Regions from separate parts of the Ligilactobacillus sp. JN-6 (Y).1 genome, predicted to be linked through region 1. Evidence: a T-box and tRNA genes for the amino acid it is inferred to sense, from the RefSeq annotation. Region 1 holds a T-box; the other regions hold tRNA genes.
The links. A T-box is a leader RNA that pairs with one kind of tRNA and senses whether it is charged. The one in region 1 lies ahead of AC3XNE_RS10760 (valine--tRNA ligase), so its partner is inferred to be a tRNA-Val.
Positions count from the first base shown of each region.

Region 2: it has a tRNA-Val gene. The T-box ahead of AC3XNE_RS10760 (valine--tRNA ligase) is inferred to sense a tRNA for this amino acid. The anticodon was not compared.
Region 3: it has a tRNA-Val gene. The T-box ahead of AC3XNE_RS10760 (valine--tRNA ligase) is inferred to sense a tRNA for this amino acid. The anticodon was not compared.

Region 1 is NZ_CM176599.1:2,295,317-2,301,508, reverse strand. It holds gene AC3XNE_RS10770 (cysteine desulfurase family protein) at 1-890, shown strand, start outside; gene thiI (tRNA uracil 4-sulfurtransferase ThiI) at 902-2,119, shown strand; T-box leader at 2,174-2,381, shown strand; gene AC3XNE_RS10760 (valine--tRNA ligase) at 2,527-5,187, shown strand; gene AC3XNE_RS10755 (bifunctional folylpolyglutamate synthase/dihydrofolate synthase) at 5,355-6,192, shown strand, end outside.
Region 2 is NZ_CM176599.1:1,857,502-1,863,693, reverse strand. It holds tRNA gene AC3XNE_RS08720 (tRNA-Asp) at 147-220, opposite strand; tRNA gene AC3XNE_RS08715 (tRNA-Met) at 227-300, opposite strand; tRNA gene AC3XNE_RS08710 (tRNA-Glu) at 319-390, opposite strand; tRNA gene AC3XNE_RS08705 (tRNA-Ser) at 401-488, opposite strand; tRNA gene AC3XNE_RS08700 (tRNA-Ile) at 492-566, opposite strand; tRNA gene AC3XNE_RS08695 (tRNA-Gly) at 586-656, opposite strand; tRNA gene AC3XNE_RS08690 (tRNA-Phe) at 670-742, opposite strand; tRNA gene AC3XNE_RS08685 (tRNA-Asp) at 782-855, opposite strand; tRNA gene AC3XNE_RS08680 (tRNA-Met) at 859-932, opposite strand; tRNA gene AC3XNE_RS08675 (tRNA-Ser) at 943-1,032, opposite strand; tRNA gene AC3XNE_RS08670 (tRNA-Ile) at 1,070-1,143, opposite strand; tRNA gene AC3XNE_RS08665 (tRNA-Met) at 1,162-1,235, opposite strand; tRNA gene AC3XNE_RS08660 (tRNA-Pro) at 1,253-1,326, opposite strand; tRNA gene AC3XNE_RS08655 (tRNA-Arg) at 1,332-1,405, opposite strand; tRNA gene AC3XNE_RS08650 (tRNA-Leu) at 1,418-1,503, opposite strand; tRNA gene AC3XNE_RS08645 (tRNA-Gly) at 1,516-1,587, opposite strand; tRNA gene AC3XNE_RS08640 (tRNA-Thr) at 1,591-1,663, opposite strand; tRNA gene AC3XNE_RS08635 (tRNA-Lys) at 1,735-1,807, opposite strand; tRNA gene AC3XNE_RS08630 (tRNA-Val) at 1,815-1,887, opposite strand; rRNA gene rrf (5S ribosomal RNA) at 1,897-2,013, opposite strand; rRNA gene AC3XNE_RS08620 (23S ribosomal RNA) at 2,104-5,027, opposite strand; rRNA gene AC3XNE_RS08615 (16S ribosomal RNA) at 5,248-6,192, opposite strand, start outside.
Region 3 is NZ_CM176599.1:4,844-11,035, reverse strand. It holds rRNA gene AC3XNE_RS00100 (16S ribosomal RNA) at 1-437, shown strand, start outside; tRNA gene AC3XNE_RS00095 (tRNA-Ala) at 513-585, shown strand; rRNA gene AC3XNE_RS00090 (23S ribosomal RNA) at 757-3,680, shown strand; rRNA gene rrf (5S ribosomal RNA) at 3,771-3,887, shown strand; tRNA gene AC3XNE_RS00080 (tRNA-Asn) at 3,897-3,969, shown strand; tRNA gene AC3XNE_RS00075 (tRNA-Ser) at 3,980-4,069, shown strand; tRNA gene AC3XNE_RS00070 (tRNA-Glu) at 4,079-4,150, shown strand; tRNA gene AC3XNE_RS00065 (tRNA-Val) at 4,155-4,227, shown strand; tRNA gene AC3XNE_RS00060 (tRNA-Asp) at 4,242-4,315, shown strand; tRNA gene AC3XNE_RS00055 (tRNA-Phe) at 4,360-4,432, shown strand; tRNA gene AC3XNE_RS00050 (tRNA-Tyr) at 4,437-4,519, shown strand; tRNA gene AC3XNE_RS00045 (tRNA-Trp) at 4,530-4,603, shown strand; tRNA gene AC3XNE_RS00040 (tRNA-His) at 4,610-4,682, shown strand; tRNA gene AC3XNE_RS00035 (tRNA-Gln) at 4,691-4,762, shown strand; tRNA gene AC3XNE_RS00030 (tRNA-Cys) at 4,785-4,855, shown strand; tRNA gene AC3XNE_RS00025 (tRNA-Leu) at 4,904-4,988, shown strand; gene AC3XNE_RS00020 (ammonium transporter) at 5,423-6,192, shown strand, end outside.

The sequences.
Region 1 (6,192 bases):
GCAAGCACATTATAACCTCACCGATCGAACATCCTGCTGTTCTTAATTCAATGCACCAACTTGAAAAGTTGGGCTTTGAGATTACTTATCTGCCAGTTGATCAACATGGCCGTGTGAATGCAGAAGATGTCAAACAAGCATTGCGACCCGATACGATTTTGGTTTCGGTAATGGCGATCAATAATGAGATCGGCTCGATCCAACCCTTAGATCAGATAGCTGATGTTTTACGGCCGTATCCTAGTGTTCATTTTCATGTGGATGCTGTTCAGGGTATCGGTAAAGGGATCAGTGATTTATTAAGTAATGATCGGATCGACTTTTTGACTTTTTCTGGTCACAAATTTCATGCTCCGCGAGGTATCGGTTTTATCTATAAAAAAGCAGGGCGCATGCTCGAACCACTAATGGCTGGTGGAGGACAAGAAAAGAACCAACGCAGTGGGACCGAAAATCTGCCGGCTATTGCCGGGATGGCAAAAGCTTTACGGTTATTGCTTAATAACGAAGAAACTAATGTAAAAAAGGAACGGCAGATCAAACAAAAAATCTATAAACATGTTGCAGCGCAAGAAAATGTGACAGTTTTCTCTGATACCGGTCAGGATTCATCTCCTCATATCCTCTGTTTTACCATCGATGGTGTTAGGGGTGAAACGATCGTCCATGCCTTTGAAGAGCAAGAGATCTATATTTCAACTACTAGTGCTTGTTCTTCTAAGAAGGGGACTGTCTCAGGGACTTTGAACGCTATGCATGTGCCAGAAAAAATTGCGACGTCTGCGGTAAGGGTAAGCTTGGATGAAAATAATACTTTGCAAGAAGCAGAGGTATTTGAAAGTGCTTTTGATAAAATATATGCTCGTTTTTCTAAGGTATTTTCTAAATAGAAAGGATCACAATGCAATATACAGAAATTATGGTTCGTTACGGCGAACTATCAACTAAAGGTAAAAATCGGCGTTCATTTATTGACCGTTTAGGGACTAATACTAGGAACGCTTTAGCTGGGTTTAAAAAGCTTGAGATCAAAGCACATCGTGATAGGATGCATATTCGCTTGAATGGCGAAGATTACCATCAAGTAGCACAGCGTGTGCAAAAAATCTTTGGTATCCAGAATTTTTCACCAGCGATCAAAGTTGCACGGGATGTTGAAACTGTTAAGCAAACAGCTATTTCTATTTTTAACGAGATCTTTCAAGATGGAATGACTTTTAAAATAAATACCCGTCGTTCTGATCACAACTTTGAATATGATACGAATCAACTTAATGATATTCTAGGGGGTACAGTCCTAGAAAACTTTCCTGGGATCAAAGTCCAAATGAAAAAGCCGGATGTTGTTTTAAGGGTGGAGGTTCGCCTTGATGGGATCTATCTTTCATATGAACAGATTCCTGGTGCCGGAGGCTTACCGGTAGGGACAGCTGGTAAGGGGCTTTTGATGCTTTCTGGTGGGATCGATTCTCCCGTGGCAGGTTATCTAGCGTTAAAACGTGGTGTTTCTTTGGAAATGGTTCATTTCTATAGTCCGCCGTATACAAGTGAACAAGCTTTGAATAAAGCTAAGGAATTAACGACTAAGTTAGCCCCTTATGCTGGCAAGATCAAATTTATTCAAGTCCCATTTACTGAGATTCAAGAAACAGTAAAAAGCGATGTTCCTGCAAGTTATTTGATGACTATCCAACGTCGTTTCATGTTACGACTTTGCGAAGAGGTCGCCAAAAAAAGAGATGCCTTAGCAATTTTTAATGGCGAATCTTTGGGACAAGTTGCTTCACAAACAATGGAAAGTATGGCTGCGATCAATGAGGTGACCTCAATGCCTGTGTTGCGTCCAGTAGTTTCTATGGATAAAAATGATATTATCAAAGTTGCAGAACAGATCGATACTTTTGAACTATCTATCATGCCTTACGAAGACTGCTGTACAGTTTTTGCTCCGAGTGCACCAAAAACTAAACCGCGTATCGAGCGAGCACGTGAATATGAAAGTAAGTTGGATGTAGATGGATTGATCGAACGTGCCTTGGCTGGTATAAAGGTGACAGAGATCGGCAGTGATGAGCATTATTTGAATGCACAAGAAGATTCGTTTGCTGAATTACTTTAGTAATGGCAAATTATTTGTCCTTGACGTATGTTAGAGGCAAGGTTAAAATTATTTCATAAAGCTTTGACCGAGAGGATCAGTGGGTGCTCACTTTTAGAGAGAAATGGGTGCTGTAACATTTCAGTGAACCATTGATTGTAGCTTGCTAGCTGTCGTTTTGAACTCATAGTAGAAATGACCGGATCTTCTATCCGTTAACACAGTATTTAAGTGGGGTTTAATGGCCCAATTTAGGTGGTACCACGGCACTGTCGTCCTAATTTGATGGATGACAGTGCTTTTTTTGGCTATTGAGTCAAAAAATCAAGTCAAGATCTACTTAGAAATAGCGCAGATAACAGAAGTTGGTTTGAAAAGAAGTTTAAGGCTTTTTAAAAATAAATGGAATAGTAGAAAGGATCGATCAGATGGCTAAAGATATTAATATGTCAACGAAATACGACCCAACGGCTGTTGAAAGTGGTCGTTACAAAAAATGGATAGCTGAAGATCTATTCAAACCCAGTGGAGATACTAAAGCGCAACCTTATTCGGTCGTTATCCCTCCGCCAAACGTTACTGGTAAACTGCATTTGGGTCATGCTTGGGACACAACTTTACAGGACATGATAGTTCGCCAAAAGCGGATGCAAGGCTTTGATACGTTGTGGCTTCCTGGAATGGATCATGCTGGTATCGCAACACAGGCAAAAGTTGAAGCTCGTTTGGCTAAAAGTGGTGTGTCGCGTTATGACCTTGGTCGTGAGAAGTTTGTTGATAAAGTTTGGGAATGGAAAGACGAGTACGCAGATATTATCAAACAACAATGGGCTAAGCTTGGTTTATCCTTGGACTATAGTCGAGAACGTTTTACCTTTGATGAAGGACTTTCAAAAGCTGTCCGTAAGGTCTTTGTGGTATTATACGAAAAGGGCCTGATCTACCGGGGCGAATATATTATCAACTGGGATCCGAAAGCACGGACTGCACTTTCTGATATTGAAGTTATCCATCAAGATGACAAAGGTGCTTTTTACCATGTTAAATATCCGTTTATTGACGGAACTACTTTTAATGGAAAAGATTATATCGAGATAGCTACGACACGGCCGGAAACGATGCTGGGTGATGTTGCGATCGCCGTTAATCCTAAAGATGAACGTTATAAGGAATTAGTCGGCAAAGAAGTTGTTCTCCCATTAAATGGGCGCCACTTGGAGATCATTGCTGATCAGTATGTTGATCCAGAGTTTGGGACCGGAATGGTCAAGATCACGCCTGCTCACGACCCTAATGACTTTGAGGTCGGTAATCGTCACAATCTTGAACGTATCAATACTATGAACGAAGATGCTACACTCAACGAAAAAGCAGGTAAATATGCGGGTATGGATCGTTTTTCAGCTCGAGAAGCGATCGTCAAAGATTTGAAAGAGCAAAATTATCTTTTGTCTGAAGAACCGATCGTTCATAGCGTTGGGCATTCAGAGCGGACTGGTGTACAAGTTGAAGCACGGTTATCGACTCAATGGTTTGTCAAAATGAAGCCTTTAGCTGAAGCAGCCTTAAAAAATCAGCAAACTGATGATAGAGTCAATTTTGTTCCTGGCCGTTTTGAGCATACATTTACTCAATGGATGGAAAATGTTCACGATTGGGTCATTTCAAGACAGCTTTGGTGGGGACATCAGATCCCAGCATGGTACCATAAGCAAACGGGTGAGATGTATGTCGGTGAAGAAGCTCCAAGTGATCTTGAAAATTGGGAGCAAGATCCAGATGTTTTAGATACATGGTTCTCGAGCGCTTTGTGGCCATTTTCAACTATGGGTTGGCCTAATGAAGAAGCGCCCGATTTTAAGCGTTACTTCCCGACAGATACCTTGGTCACTGGTTATGATATTATTTTCTTTTGGGTCTCTCGGATGATCTTCCAAAGTAAGGAATTCACTGGTCGTCGACCATTTAAGAATGTTTTGATCCATGGCTTGATCCGGGATGAAGAAGGCCGTAAGATGAGTAAATCTTTAGGCAATGGTATCGATCCAATGGATGTTATTCAAAAGTATGGGGCAGATGCCTTACGCTGGTTTTTAGCTACTGGTTCGACGCCAGGACAAGATATTCGTTTCTCATACAAGAAGATGGATTCAGCTTGGAACTTTATCAATAAGATCTGGAATGCTAGTCGGTTCGCTATTATGAACTTTGATGAAGACACTTCCGCCCAGTTACCTGCTAAAAATGAGTGGCAATTAGCTGATAAGTGGATCTTAAGTAGATTGAATACGACTATCCATGAAGTTACACGTTTATTTGATCAGTTTGAGTTTGGCGAAGCTGGTCGTGCCTTATATAACTTTATCTGGAATGATCTTTGTGACTGGTATATTGAAATGGCTAAGGAAGATTTCTATGGTAAGGACAAATCGCTTAAACACAATACACAAAATATTTTATGTTATGTTTTGGATCAAACGTTGCGGCTATTACATCCAATTATGCCTTTTGTGACCGAAGAGATCTGGCTGGCTATGCCGCATGAAGGAGAATCAATAGTGACAGCTGCTTATCCTAGAGAAAACGAAGACTATCGTGATGAAGCGGCTGAAAAAGGCATGGAAAACTTGATCGAACTGATCAAAGCTGTTCGCAATATTCGTGCGGATGCTAATGCTCCACTATCATCATCAGTTGATATTTTGATCAAGACTACATCTTCGGAAACGGCAAAGATCTTTGAAGATAATCAAGATTATATCGAACGTTTTTGTCATTCTAAAGCCTTGCAGATCGGAGCCGATGTTAACGCTCCTACTTTGGCAATGACAGCAGTGATCGGTGGAGCGGAGATCTACATCCCACTTGCTGGTTTGGTGGACTTGACCCAGGAGGTACAAAGATTACAAAAAGAGATCGATAAATTAGAAAACGAAGTTAAACGTGGCGAAAAGAAATTGAGTAATCAGGGATTTGTTAGCAACGCGCCTGAACAAGTAGTTGCCGAAGAAAAAGAGAAATTAAGCGGCTATCAAGAAAAGCTGGCCACAACTAGATCCCGACTCAGTGAAGTAAAAAAAGAGTTGTAAATAAGCGGTAAAACAAGGAAAACCGGGGAAGTTTTCCTTGTTTTTTTGAGAACAGTACAATGCCTATGATAGAATTGTTCTCCAATGTTTGAGTAGATAATTTATATCTAATATTTTAGACGGGACCTGGAAAGTATGAGTTCTTAAGGAGACAAAGGGATAATATTATGGATAAAATAAATGATTATCAAGCAGCGCTGGATTTTATACATGGCAGACACAAGTTTGTTAAATATCCGACTTTAAAACGGATGCGTCGTTTTGCGAAGCTACTGGGTGACCCGCAAGAAAAATTACAAATGATCCATATTACAGGAACTAATGGCAAAGGGTCTGTGACTGCTTATTTGCGTGATTTGTTGATGGGTCAAGGATATGATGTAGGAACTTTCACTTCACCTTTTATTGAAAAGTTTAACGAGCGAATTTCAATGAACAAAGAGATGGTCAGTGATGAAACGATAGTAGCATTGGTACAAGAGATCCTTCCCGTGGTGGACAAGTTGGACCAGGAGTATGCCGATGACGGTGGAGGACCAACTGAATTTGAAGTCCTAACAGCTATGATGTTCTTATATTTTAGTAAGCATCGGCCGGATCTTTTGATAGTCGAGGTCGGCATCGGAGGTACCTATGACTCAACTAACATTATTACTCCTTTAGTCTCAGTAATAACTTCAGTTGGGATGGACCATATGCAGCTCCTGGGTAATACACTAACTGAGATCGCAGAAAATAAAGCGGGGATCATAAAGTCAGGTATACCGGTCGTCTGTGGAAATTTGCCACAAGACGCCCAGTCAGTGATCAAAGATAAGAGCCAGGCCATGGGCTCGGAGTCGTACTTACTAGATCGCGATTTTTTGGTAAGGATAAAACGGCCACATAATTTTTGGGGAGAAACTTTTGACTATCAATTTCAAGAACACGTTTTGAAAAATGTTCAGATACAGATGATCGGTGGTTACCAGGTCGAAAATGCAGCAGTGTCATTGACTGCTTTTT
Region 2 (6,192 bases), 440 kb from region 1:
AATTGAGGCGTATACTTTATTACGCTTACCAAACTATTTTACGGACAGAGTCAATTCACTCGAATTCGATGAGGCAACTATGTAGTTTTCAATTCCTACACAAAAAAACCATTCCCAGAAGGAATGGCAAATTTATATAGTCACAACGGTCCTAACCGGATTTGAACCGGTGATCTCCTGCGTGACAGGCAGGCGTGATAAACCCCTACACCATAGGACCAAAAAATTGCGGGAGCAAGATTTGAACTTGCGACCTTCGGGTTATGAGCCCGACGAGCTACCAGACTGCTCCATCCCGCGATAATATAAATATTAAAGTGACCCGTACGGGATTTGAACCCGTGTTACCGCCGTGAAAGGGCGGTGTCTTAACCACTTGACCAACGGGTCATAACAAATACGGAGAAGGAGAGATTCGAACTCTCGCGCCGTTTTACCGACCTACACCCTTAGCAGGGGCGCCTCTTCAGCCACTTGAGTACTTCTCCAAATGGGCCTAAATGGACTCGAACCATCGACCTCACGCTTATCAGGCGTGCGCTCTAAACCAGCTGAGCTATAGGCCCATAACGACATGTAGTCGTAAGCGGGTAACGAGAATCGAACTCGCGACAACAGCTTGGAAGGCTGTGGTTTTACCACTAAACTATACCCGCATTTTAGAATGAATGGCGCGGGACGGAATCGAACCGCCGACACACGGAGCTTCAATCCGTTGCTCTACCGACTGAGCTACCGAGCCATCAATGTTTAACCTGAGTCAATAGGACTCAAAATTAAGCGGTCCTAACCGGATTTGAACCGGTGATCTCCTGCGTGACAGGCAGGCGTGATAAACCCCTACACCATAGGACCGAATTGCGGGAGCAAGATTTGAACTTGCGACCTTCGGGTTATGAGCCCGACGAGCTACCAGACTGCTCCATCCCGCGATAATATAAAAGGAGGATAAGAGATTCGAACTCTTGCGTGGTATGACCCACCTGACGGTTTTCAAGACCGTTCCCTTCAGCCAGACTTGGGTAATCCTCCATAAATAGTTTCATACGATAAAAATCCATTGAAACTATGGACCTTGTAGGACTCGAACCTACGACAGGACGGTTATGAGCCGTCTGCTCTAACCAACTGAGCTAAAGGTCCAAGCTCTGGTATGAAAAATCGCGGCAGGGGGGATCGAACCCTCGACCTCCCGGGTATGAACCGGACGCTCTAGCCAGCTGAGCTACACCGCGATAAAAAAACATATTAATCGGGAAGACAGGATTCGAACCTGCGACCCCCTGGTCCCAAACCAGGTGCTCTACCAAGCTGAGCTACTTCCCGATCAATGCACCCAGTAGGAGTCGAACCTACAACCTTCTGATTCGTAGTCAGACACTCTATCCAATTGCGCTATGGGTGCATATAATCAAAATGCCGAGGACCGGAATCGAACCGGTACGGTGATCACTCACCGCAGGATTTTAAGTCCTGTGCGTCTGCCTGTTCCGCCACCCCGGCAGTATTTTGACAAGCGGAAGACGGGATTCGAACCCGCGACCCCCACCATGGCAAGGTGATGTTCTACCACTGAACTACTTCCGCATATGCCGACTAGACGATTCGAACGCCCGACCCTCTGATTACAAATCAGATGCTCTACCAACTGAGCTAAGTCGGCAAACTTGTAAAGACAACTTTATCAGTTTACCAAACAGATAACCGCTTGTCAAGATTATCATGGGATAATAATGAGTCGTGACAGGCTCGAACTGTCGACCCTCTGATTAAAAGTCAGATGCTCTACCAACTGAGCTAACGACTCAAGAAAATGGAGGATACAGGGCTCGAACCTGTGACCCTCTGCTTGTAAGGCAGACGCTCTCCCAACTGAGCTAATCCTCCAAAAAACAAGCGCGGCAGCTACCTACCCTCACAGGGGGCGATCCCCCAACTACTCTCGGCGTAACGAAGCTTAACTGCTGTGTTCGGCATGGGAACAGGTGTAGCCTTCGTGCCCTCACCACCGCACTCGTATTTCTTTCTTTGAGAGATCCGCTCCCTCAAAACTGACTAACATTCATCCTTGCTCGCTGCTTTCACCGAGTCCTGCGCCACTCTGTGGTCAAGTCCTCGACCGATTAGTAATGGTCCGCTCCATGCCTCGCGGCACTTCCACTGCCATCCTATCTACCTGATCATCTCTCAGGGGTCTTACTTCCAGAAAGGAATGGGAAATCTGATCTTGAGGTGAGTTTCGCACTTAGATGCTTTCAGCGTTTATCTCGACCACACTTAGCTACCCAGCGCTGCCTTGGGCAAGACAACTGGTACACCAGCGGTGTGTCCATCCCGGTCCTCTCGTACTAAGGACAGATCCTCGCAAATTTCCTACGCCCGCGACGGATAGGGACCGAACTGTCTCACGACGTTCTGAACCCAGCTCGCGTACCGCTTTAATGGGCGAACAGCCCAACCCTTGGGACCGACTACAGCCCCAGGATGCGATGAGCCGACATCGAGGTGCCAAACCTCCCCGTCGATGTGGACTCTTGGGGGAGATAAGCCTGTTATCCCCAGGGTAGCTTTTATCCGTTGAGCGATGGCCCTTCCATGCGGGACCACCGGATCACTAAGCCCGACTTTCGTCCCTGCTCGACTTGTCAGTCTCACAGTCAAGCTCCCTTCTGCCTTTACACTCTGCGAATGATTTCCAACCATTCTGAGGGAACCTTTGGGCGCCTCCGTTACCTTTTGGGAGGCGACCGCCCCAGTCAAACTGCCTACCAGACACTGTCTCCCGCCGGGATCAACCGGCGCGGGTTAGAGTGTTCATACAACGAGGGTAGTATCCCACCACTGCCTCCCACGAGACTAGCGTCCCGTGTTCTACGGCTCCTACCTATCCTGTACAAGTTGCACCAACACCCAATATCAAGCTACAGTAAAGCTCCATGGGGTCTTTCCGTCCTGTCGCGGGTAACCCGCATCTTCACGGGTATTATAATTTCACCGAGTCTCTCGTTGAGACAGTGCCCAGATCGTTACGCCTTTCGTGCGGGTCGGAACTTACCCGACAAGGAATTTCGCTACCTTAGGACCGTTATAGTTACGGCCGCCGTTTACTGGGGCTTCGATTCTGAGCTTCGCTCACGCTGACTCATCCTCTTAACCTTCCAGCACCGGGCAGGCGTCAGCCCCTATACATCATCTTACGATTTTGCAGAAACCTGTGTTTTTGATAAACAGTCGCCTGGGCCTATTCACTGCGGCTGGTCGTCAGACCAGCACCCCTTCTCCCGAAGTTACGGGGTCATTTTGCCGAGTTCCTTAACGAGAGTTCACTCGCTCACCTGAGGATACTCTCCTCGACTACCTGTGTCGGTTTGCGGTACGGGTGGACCGATCCTTGCTAGGAGCTTTTCTCGGCAGTGTGACCTGACTTCCTTCGCTACTTAAATTTCGCTCCCCATCACAGCTCATCTTCCGCCAGGAAAAGCATTTGACTCGTCCTGCAACTCGCTGCTTGGACGTGCACTTCCAGCTGCACGCTCCGTTAGCCTCCTGCGTCCCTCCATCGCTCAAACAGACCGGTCCAGTACAGGAATCTCCACCTGTTGCCCATCGCCTACGCCTTGCGGCCTCGGCTTAGGTCCCGACTGACCCTGGGAGGACGAGCCTTCTCCAGGAAACCTTAGTCTTACGGTGGGTCAGATTCTCACTGACCTTGCGCTACTCATACCGGCATTCTCACTTCTAAGCGCTCCACCGGTCCTCACGGTCCGGCTTCTGCGCCCTTAGAACGCTCTCCTATCACCCGACCTGACGGTCGGATCCACAATTTCGGTAATGTGTTTAGCCCCGTTACATTTTCGGCGCAGGATCACTCGACTAGTGAGCTATTACGCACTCTTTGAATGGTGGCTGCTTCTGAGCCAACATCCTAGTTGTCTGTGCGATCCCACATCCTTTTCCACTTAACACATATTTAGGGACCTTGATTGGTGGTCTGGGCTGTTTCCCTTTCGACTACGGATCTTATCACTCGCAGTCTGACTCCCGGGACAAGATCAGTGGCATTCGGAGTTTATCTGAATTCAGTAACCCCAGACGGGCCCCTAGTCCAAACAGTGCTCTACCTCCACGATCCTTAACTCCCGAGGCTAGCCCTAAAGCTATTTCGGAGAGAACCAGCTATCTCCAAGTTCGTTTGGAATTTCACCGCTACCCACACCTCATCCCAGCATTTTTCAACATACACGGGTTCGGTCCTCCGGTGCGTTTTACCGCACTTTCAACCTGGACATGGGTAGGTCACTTGGTTTCGGGTCTACGTCAACGTACTCAGTCGCCCTGTTCAGACTCGCTTTCGCTGCGGCTCCGGTCTTTCCACCTTAACCTGGCACGTTAACGTAACTCGCCGGTTCATTCTACAAAAGGCACGCCATCACCCCTTAACGGGCTCTGACTAATTGTAGGCACATGGTTTCAGGAACTGTTTCACTCCCCTCCCGGGGTACTTTTCACCTTTCCCTCACGGTACTGGTCCACTATCGGTCACTAGGCAGTATTTAGCCTTGGGAGATGGTCCTCCCGGATTCCGACGGAGTTTCACGTGCTCCGCCGTACTCAGGATCCTGGACTGAGGAAGGACTGTTTCGCTTACGGGGCTGTCACCCTGTCTCGCCGGCTTTCCCAAGCCGTTCAGCTACAGTGCTTCTTGCTAACTCAAATGTCCAGTCCTACAACCCCAAGAAGCAAGCTTCTTGGTTTGGGCTGTCCCCCGTTCGCTCGCCGCTACTAAGGGGATCGATCTTTCTTTCTGTTCCTGCAGGTACTTAGATGTTTCAGTTCCCTGCGTCTGTCCTCGCCTGACCTATGTATTCAGCCAGCGATCATGACTCGTTACAGTCATCGGGTTGCCCCATTCGGAGATCTCCGGGTCATTGCTTACTTACAGCTTCCCGAAGCATATCGCAGTTAGTCACGTCCTTCATCGACTCCTAGTGCCAAGGCATCCACCATGCGCCCTTCCTAACTTGACCTGACATTTATCGTAGATAAATGGGTCATGAGTTTGCGTTTACTACTTCATTTTGAATTCTTGTTTGAAACTCTTTCAAACGCGGTGTTCTCGGTTTAATAAAATTATTGATCAAGAAATAAATGTTATTCAGTTTTCAAAGAACGGATCTGAGAGTAGACCTCTCAAAACCAAACAAAGTTTCTGTACAAATCGTGTGAGTTTCCGTAATTTTTCCTTAGAAAGGAGGTGATCCAGCCGCAGGTTCTCCTACGGCTACCTTGTTACGACTTCACCCCAATCATCTGTCCCACCTTAGACGGCTGGCTCCAACTGGTTACCGCACCGGCTTTGGGTGTTACAAACTCTCATGGTGTGACGGGCGGTGTGTACAAGGCCCGGGAACGTATTCACCGCGGCATGCTGATCCGCGATTACTAGCGATTCCGACTTCACGTAGGCGAGTTGCAGCCTACGATCCGAACTGAGAACGACTTTCAGAGATTAGCTGAACCTCGCGGTCTCGCGACTCGTTGTATCGTCCATTGTAGCACGTGTGTAGCCCAGGTCATAAGGGGCATGATGACTTGACGTCATCCCCACCTTCCTCCGGTTTGTCACCGGCAGTCTCGCCAGAGTGCCCAACTGAATGCTGGCAACTGACAATAAGGGTTGCGCTCGTTGCGGGACTTAACCCAACATCTCACGACACGAGCTGACGACAGCCATGCACCACCTGTCATTTTGTCCCCGAAGGGAAATGCTGATCTCTCAGATGGTCAAAAGATGTCAAGACCTGGTAAGGTTCTTCGCGTTGCTTCGAATTAAACCACATGCTCCACCGCTTGTGCGGGCCCCCGTCAATTCCTTTGAGTTTCAATCTTGCGATCGTACTCCCCAGGCGGAATGCTTAGTGCGTTAGCTGCGGCACCGAAGGGCGGAAACCCTCCAACACCTAGCATTCAGCGTTTACAGCGTGGACTACCAGGGTATCTAATCCTGTTCGCTCCCCACGCTTTCGAACCTCAGCGTCAGTTACAGACCAGAGAGCCGCTTTCGCCACTGGTGTTCTTCCATATATCTACGCATTTCACCGCTACACATGGAGTTCCACTCTCCTCTTCTGCACTCAAGTCTCCCAGTTTCCAATGCACTTCTCCGGTTAAGCCGAAGGCTTTCACATCAGA
Region 3 (6,192 bases), 160 kb from region 1:
AGCGCAACCCTTATTGTCAGTTGCCAGCATTCAGTTGGGCACTCTGGCGAGACTGCCGGTGACAAACCGGAGGAAGGTGGGGATGACGTCAAGTCATCATGCCCCTTATGACCTGGGCTACACACGTGCTACAATGGACGATACAACGAGTCGCGAGACCGCGAGGTTCAGCTAATCTCTGAAAGTCGTTCTCAGTTCGGATCGTAGGCTGCAACTCGCCTACGTGAAGTCGGAATCGCTAGTAATCGCGGATCAGCATGCCGCGGTGAATACGTTCCCGGGCCTTGTACACACCGCCCGTCACACCATGAGAGTTTGTAACACCCAAAGCCGGTGCGGTAACCAGTTGGAGCCAGCCGTCTAAGGTGGGACAGATGATTGGGGTGAAGTCGTAACAAGGTAGCCGTAGGAGAACCTGCGGCTGGATCACCTCCTTTCTAAGGAAAAATTACGGAAACTCACACGATTTGTACAGAAACTTTGTTTGGTTTTGAGAGGTCTACTCTCAAAACGGGGGTTTAGCTCAGCTGGGAGAGCACCTGCTTTGCAAGCAGGAGGTCAGCGGTTCGATCCCGCTAACCTCCATTGATGGCAACAGCCATCATGGGTCCGTTCTTTGAAAACTGAATAACATTTATTTCTTGATCAATAATTTTATTAAACCGAGAACACCGCGTTTGAAAGAGTTTCAAACAAGAATTCAAAAATGAAGTAGTAAACGCAAACTCATGACCCATTTATCTACGATAAATGTCAGGTCAAGTTAGGAAGGGCGCATGGTGGATGCCTTGGCACTAGGAGTCGATGAAGGACGTGACTAACTGCGATATGCTTCGGGAAGCTGTAAGTAAGCAATGACCCGGAGATCTCCGAATGGGGCAACCCGATGACTGTAACGAGTCTTGATCGCTGGCTGAATACATAGGTCAGGCGAGGACAGACGCAGGGAACTGAAACATCTAAGTACCTGCAGGAACAGAAAGAAAGATCGATCCCCTCAGTAGCGGCGAGCGAACGGGGGACAGCCCAAACCAAGAAGCTTGCTTCTTGGGGTTGTAGGACTGGACATTTGAGTTAGCAAGAAGCACTGTAGCTGAACGGCTTGGGAAAGCCGGCGAAACAGGGTGACAGCCCCGTAAGCGAAACAGTCCTTCCTCAGTCCAGGATCCTGAGTACGGCGGAGCACGTGAAACTCCGTCGGAATCCGGGAGGACCATCTCCCAAGGCTAAATACTGCCTAGTGACCGATAGTGGACCAGTACCGTGAGGGAAAGGTGAAAAGTACCCCGGGAGGGGAGTGAAACAGTTCCTGAAACCATGTGCCTACAATTAGTCAGAGCCCGTTAAGGGGTGATGGCGTGCCTTTTGTAGAATGAACCGGCGAGTTACGTTAACGTGCCAGGTTAAGGTGGAAAGACCGGAGCCGCAGCGAAAGCGAGTCTGAACAGGGCGACTGAGTACGTTGACGTAGACCCGAAACCAAGTGACCTACCCATGTCCAGGTTGAAAGTGCGGTAAAACGCACCGGAGGACCGAACCCGTGTATGTTGAAAAATGCTGGGATGAGGTGTGGGTAGCGGTGAAATTCCAAACGAACTTGGAGATAGCTGGTTCTCTCCGAAATAGCTTTAGGGCTAGCCTCGGGAGTTAAGGATCGTGGAGGTAGAGCACTGTTTGGACTAGGGGCCCGTCTGGGGTTACTGAATTCAGATAAACTCCGAATGCCACTGATCTTGTCCCGGGAGTCAGACTGCGAGTGATAAGATCCGTAGTCGAAAGGGAAACAGCCCAGACCACCAATCAAGGTCCCTAAATATGTGTTAAGTGGAAAAGGATGTGGGATCGCACAGACAACTAGGATGTTGGCTCAGAAGCAGCCACCATTCAAAGAGTGCGTAATAGCTCACTAGTCGAGTGATCCTGCGCCGAAAATGTAACGGGGCTAAACACATTACCGAAATTGTGGATCCGACCGTCAGGTCGGGTGATAGGAGAGCGTTCTAAGGGCGACGAAGCCGGACCGTGAGGACCGGTGGAGCGCTTAGAAGTGAGAATGCCGGTATGAGTAGCGCAAGGTCAGTGAGAATCTGACCCACCGTAAGACTAAGGTTTCCTGGGGAAGGCTCGTCCTCCCAGGGTCAGTCGGGACCTAAGCCGAGGCCGCAAGGCGTAGGCGATGGGCAACAGGTGGAGATTCCTGTACTGGACCGGTCTGTTTGAGCGATGGAGGGACGCAGGAGGCTAACGGAGCGTGCAGCTGGAAGTACACGTCCAAGCAGCGAGTTGCAGGACGAGTCAAATGCTTGTCCTGGCGGAAGATGAGCTGTGATGGGGAGCGAAATTTAAGTAGCGAAGGAAGTCAGGTCACACTGCCGAGAAAAGCTCCTAGCAAAGATCGGTCCACCCGTACCGCAAACCGACACAGGTAGTCGAGGAGAGTATCCTCAGGTGAGCGAGTGAACTCTCGTTAAGGAACTCGGCAAAATGACCCCGTAACTTCGGGAGAAGGGGTGCTGGTCTGACGACCAGCCGCAGTGAATAGGCCCAGGCGACTGTTTATCAAAAACACAGGTTTCTGCAAAATCGTAAGATGATGTATAGGGGCTGACGCCTGCCCGGTGCTGGAAGGTTAAGAGGATGAGTCAGCGTGAGCGAAGCTCAGAATCGAAGCCCCAGTAAACGGCGGCCGTAACTATAACGGTCCTAAGGTAGCGAAATTCCTTGTCGGGTAAGTTCCGACCCGCACGAAAGGCGTAACGATCTGGGCACTGTCTCAACGAGAGACTCGGTGAAATTATAATACCCGTGAAGATGCGGGTTACCCGCGACAGGACGGAAAGACCCCATGGAGCTTTACTGTAGCTTGATATTGGGTGTTGGTGCAACTTGTACAGGATAGGTAGGAGCCGTAGAACACGAGACGCTAGTCTCGTGGGAGGCAGTGGTGGGATACTACCCTCGTTGTATGAACACTCTAACCCGCGCCGGTTGATCCCGGCGGGAGACAGTGTCTGGTAGGCAGTTTGACTGGGGCGGTCGCCTCCCAAAAGGTAACGGAGGCGCCCAAAGGTTCCCTCAGAATGGTTGGAAATCATTCGCAGAGTGTAAAGGCAGAAGGGAGCTTGACTGTGAGACTGACAAGTCGAGCAGGGACGAAAGTCGGGCTTAGTGATCCGGTGGTCCCGCATGGAAGGGCCATCGCTCAACGGATAAAAGCTACCCTGGGGATAACAGGCTTATCTCCCCCAAGAGTCCACATCGACGGGGAGGTTTGGCACCTCGATGTCGGCTCATCGCATCCTGGGGCTGTAGTCGGTCCCAAGGGTTGGGCTGTTCGCCCATTAAAGCGGTACGCGAGCTGGGTTCAGAACGTCGTGAGACAGTTCGGTCCCTATCCGTCGCGGGCGTAGGAAATTTGCGAGGATCTGTCCTTAGTACGAGAGGACCGGGATGGACACACCGCTGGTGTACCAGTTGTCTTGCCCAAGGCAGCGCTGGGTAGCTAAGTGTGGTCGAGATAAACGCTGAAAGCATCTAAGTGCGAAACTCACCTCAAGATCAGATTTCCCATTCCTTTCTGGAAGTAAGACCCCTGAGAGATGATCAGGTAGATAGGATGGCAGTGGAAGTGCCGCGAGGCATGGAGCGGACCATTACTAATCGGTCGAGGACTTGACCACAGAGTGGCGCAGGACTCGGTGAAAGCAGCGAGCAAGGATGAATGTTAGTCAGTTTTGAGGGAGCGGATCTCTCAAAGAAAGAAATACGAGTGCGGTGGTGCGGGCACGAAGGCTACACCTGTTCCCATGCCGAACACAGCAGTTAAGCTTCGTCACGCCGAGAGTAGTTGGGGGATCGCCCCCTGTGAGGGTAGGTAGCTGCCGCGCTTGTTTTATTCCGGCATAGCTCAGTTGGTAGAGCATCTGACTGTTAATCAGGGTGTCGACGGTTCGAGTCCGCCTGCCGGAGTTTTGTTGATGGAGAGTTGTCCGAGTGGCTTAAGGAGCATGATTGGAAATCATGTAAGGGGGGATGCCCTCCTTCAAGGGTTCGAATCCCTTACTCTCCGTAAATAAATGACCCGTTGGTCAAGTGGTAAAGACACCGCCCTTTCACGGCGGTAACATGGGTTCAAATCCCGTACGGGTCATATTGGAGGATTAGCTCAGTTGGGAGAGCGTCTGCCTTACAAGCAGAGGGTCACAGGTTCGAGCCCTGTATCCTCCATTTAATAAGTATTTGGTCCTATGGTGTAGGGGTTTATCACGCCTGCCTGTCACGCAGGAGATCACCGGTTCAAATCCGGTTAGGACCGTTAGAATAAGGTTCATTCTTATTCAATATATGATTGATGTCAATGGCGCGGTAGCTCAGTCGGTAGAGCAACGGATTGAAGCTCCGTGTGTCGGCGGTTCGATTCCGTCCCGCGCCATTATGGAAGGGTAGCGAAGTCTGGCTAAACGCGGCGGACTGTAAATCCGCTCCTTCGGGTTCGGTGGTTCGAATCCACTCCCTTCCATCAATTTTATAGGGATATAGTTCAAGGGCAGAACAACGGTCTCCAAAACCGTCGATGCGGGTTCGATTCCTGCTATCCCTGCCATTTATGGCGGTAGTGGTGAAGTGGTTAACACACCGGATTGTGGCTCCGGCACGCGTGGGTTCGACCCCCACCTACCGCCCTTATTATTGGGGTATAGCCAAGTGGTAAGGCATGGGACTTTGACTCCCACATGCGCTGGTTCGAATCCAGCTATCCCAATAAGGGTTTGATCCTATAAAATGGCGGTATAGCCAAGTGGTAAGGCAGAGGTCTGCAAAACCTTTATCACCGGTTCAAATCCGGTTACCGCCTTTGGTTGCTTTAGGCGCTAACGTATAGTATAATTAGTTTTGTTGTTATGCCGGTGTGGCGGAATTGGCAGACGCGCTGGACTCAAAATCCAGTTCCCGTTGAGGGAGTATCGGTTCGACCCCGATCACCGGTATTTATATATATCTATCAGTAGTAAACGTCTAGAAATAGGCGTTTTTTTTTATCCAGAAAAACTATCCAAAAGATTAAATGACCTTGAGTTGGTAAGTGGTGTTTGGTAAGCCGTGTTCAATCGGACGGATTTTATAGGAGTATTGAAAATTATATAATTACCTCATAAATTAGGTTGAGGTGATTTTTTTGGAAGATAAGTGTGATTTTCCACGAGCTAAGCTCGACGCTCTGCGACAAAATGTAAACAGTGTTTCTCTTTGATCAACCAGTGTACTGTGAGCCAATGTAAATTGAAATAGAAGTATACCAAATGTAAAAAGATGTAACACAAATCTCCTTAAATAAGACTGTACCAACAAAAAAATTGACTAAAGTATTGCATACCGCTCGTAATATGTTAGAATTTATAACATACATTTGAGGAGGATGCATATGAACGCAGTGAACACAACTTTTTTAATACTTGCAACAATCTTGGTTTTTAGCATGACACCAGGGCTGGCTTTCTTTTATGGGGGATTGGTTTCAAAAAATAACGTAGTAAATACCATGTTATCAGTATTTGTACTTTGTGGTCTGTCTGTAGTCTTATTTATTGCGGTTGGTTATGAGCTTTCATTTGGAGCTGACATCGGTGGAGTGATCGGGCACGTATCTCATTTCTTTTTGAGCGGCTTCGACCTCAATGCTGTCAAAGATCCACAAATGGGATTGACCCATGCAATTTTTCTGGCATTTGAGATGATGTTTGCGATCATTACACCTGCTTTATTTGTTGGCTCTATCGTGGGACGGATGCACTTTAACTTCTTGATGATCTTTGTTATTTTTTGGAGCTTATTTGTTTATTATCCTATGGTACATATGGTTTGGACACCAAATGGTTTACTGGCATCATTAGGAGTTTTGGATTTCGCTGGCGGGACTGTTGTTCATATCAATGCTGGTGTAACTGCATTACTACTTTCACTATTTCTCGGGCCGCGTTTGAAAAAGAATGATGAACATTATAATTTATCGTGGGTTTTGTTAGGTACTGCGATCTTATGGATCGGATGGTATGGTTTTAATGCTGGATCGGCTTTTTGGGTGGATAATGTTGCGTTGAATGCATTTTTAACGACTACTGTTGCTACGGCTGTAGCAATGTTAACTTGGCTCTTATTAGAAGTCTTTTTAAAGGGGAGACCAACTCTAGTAGG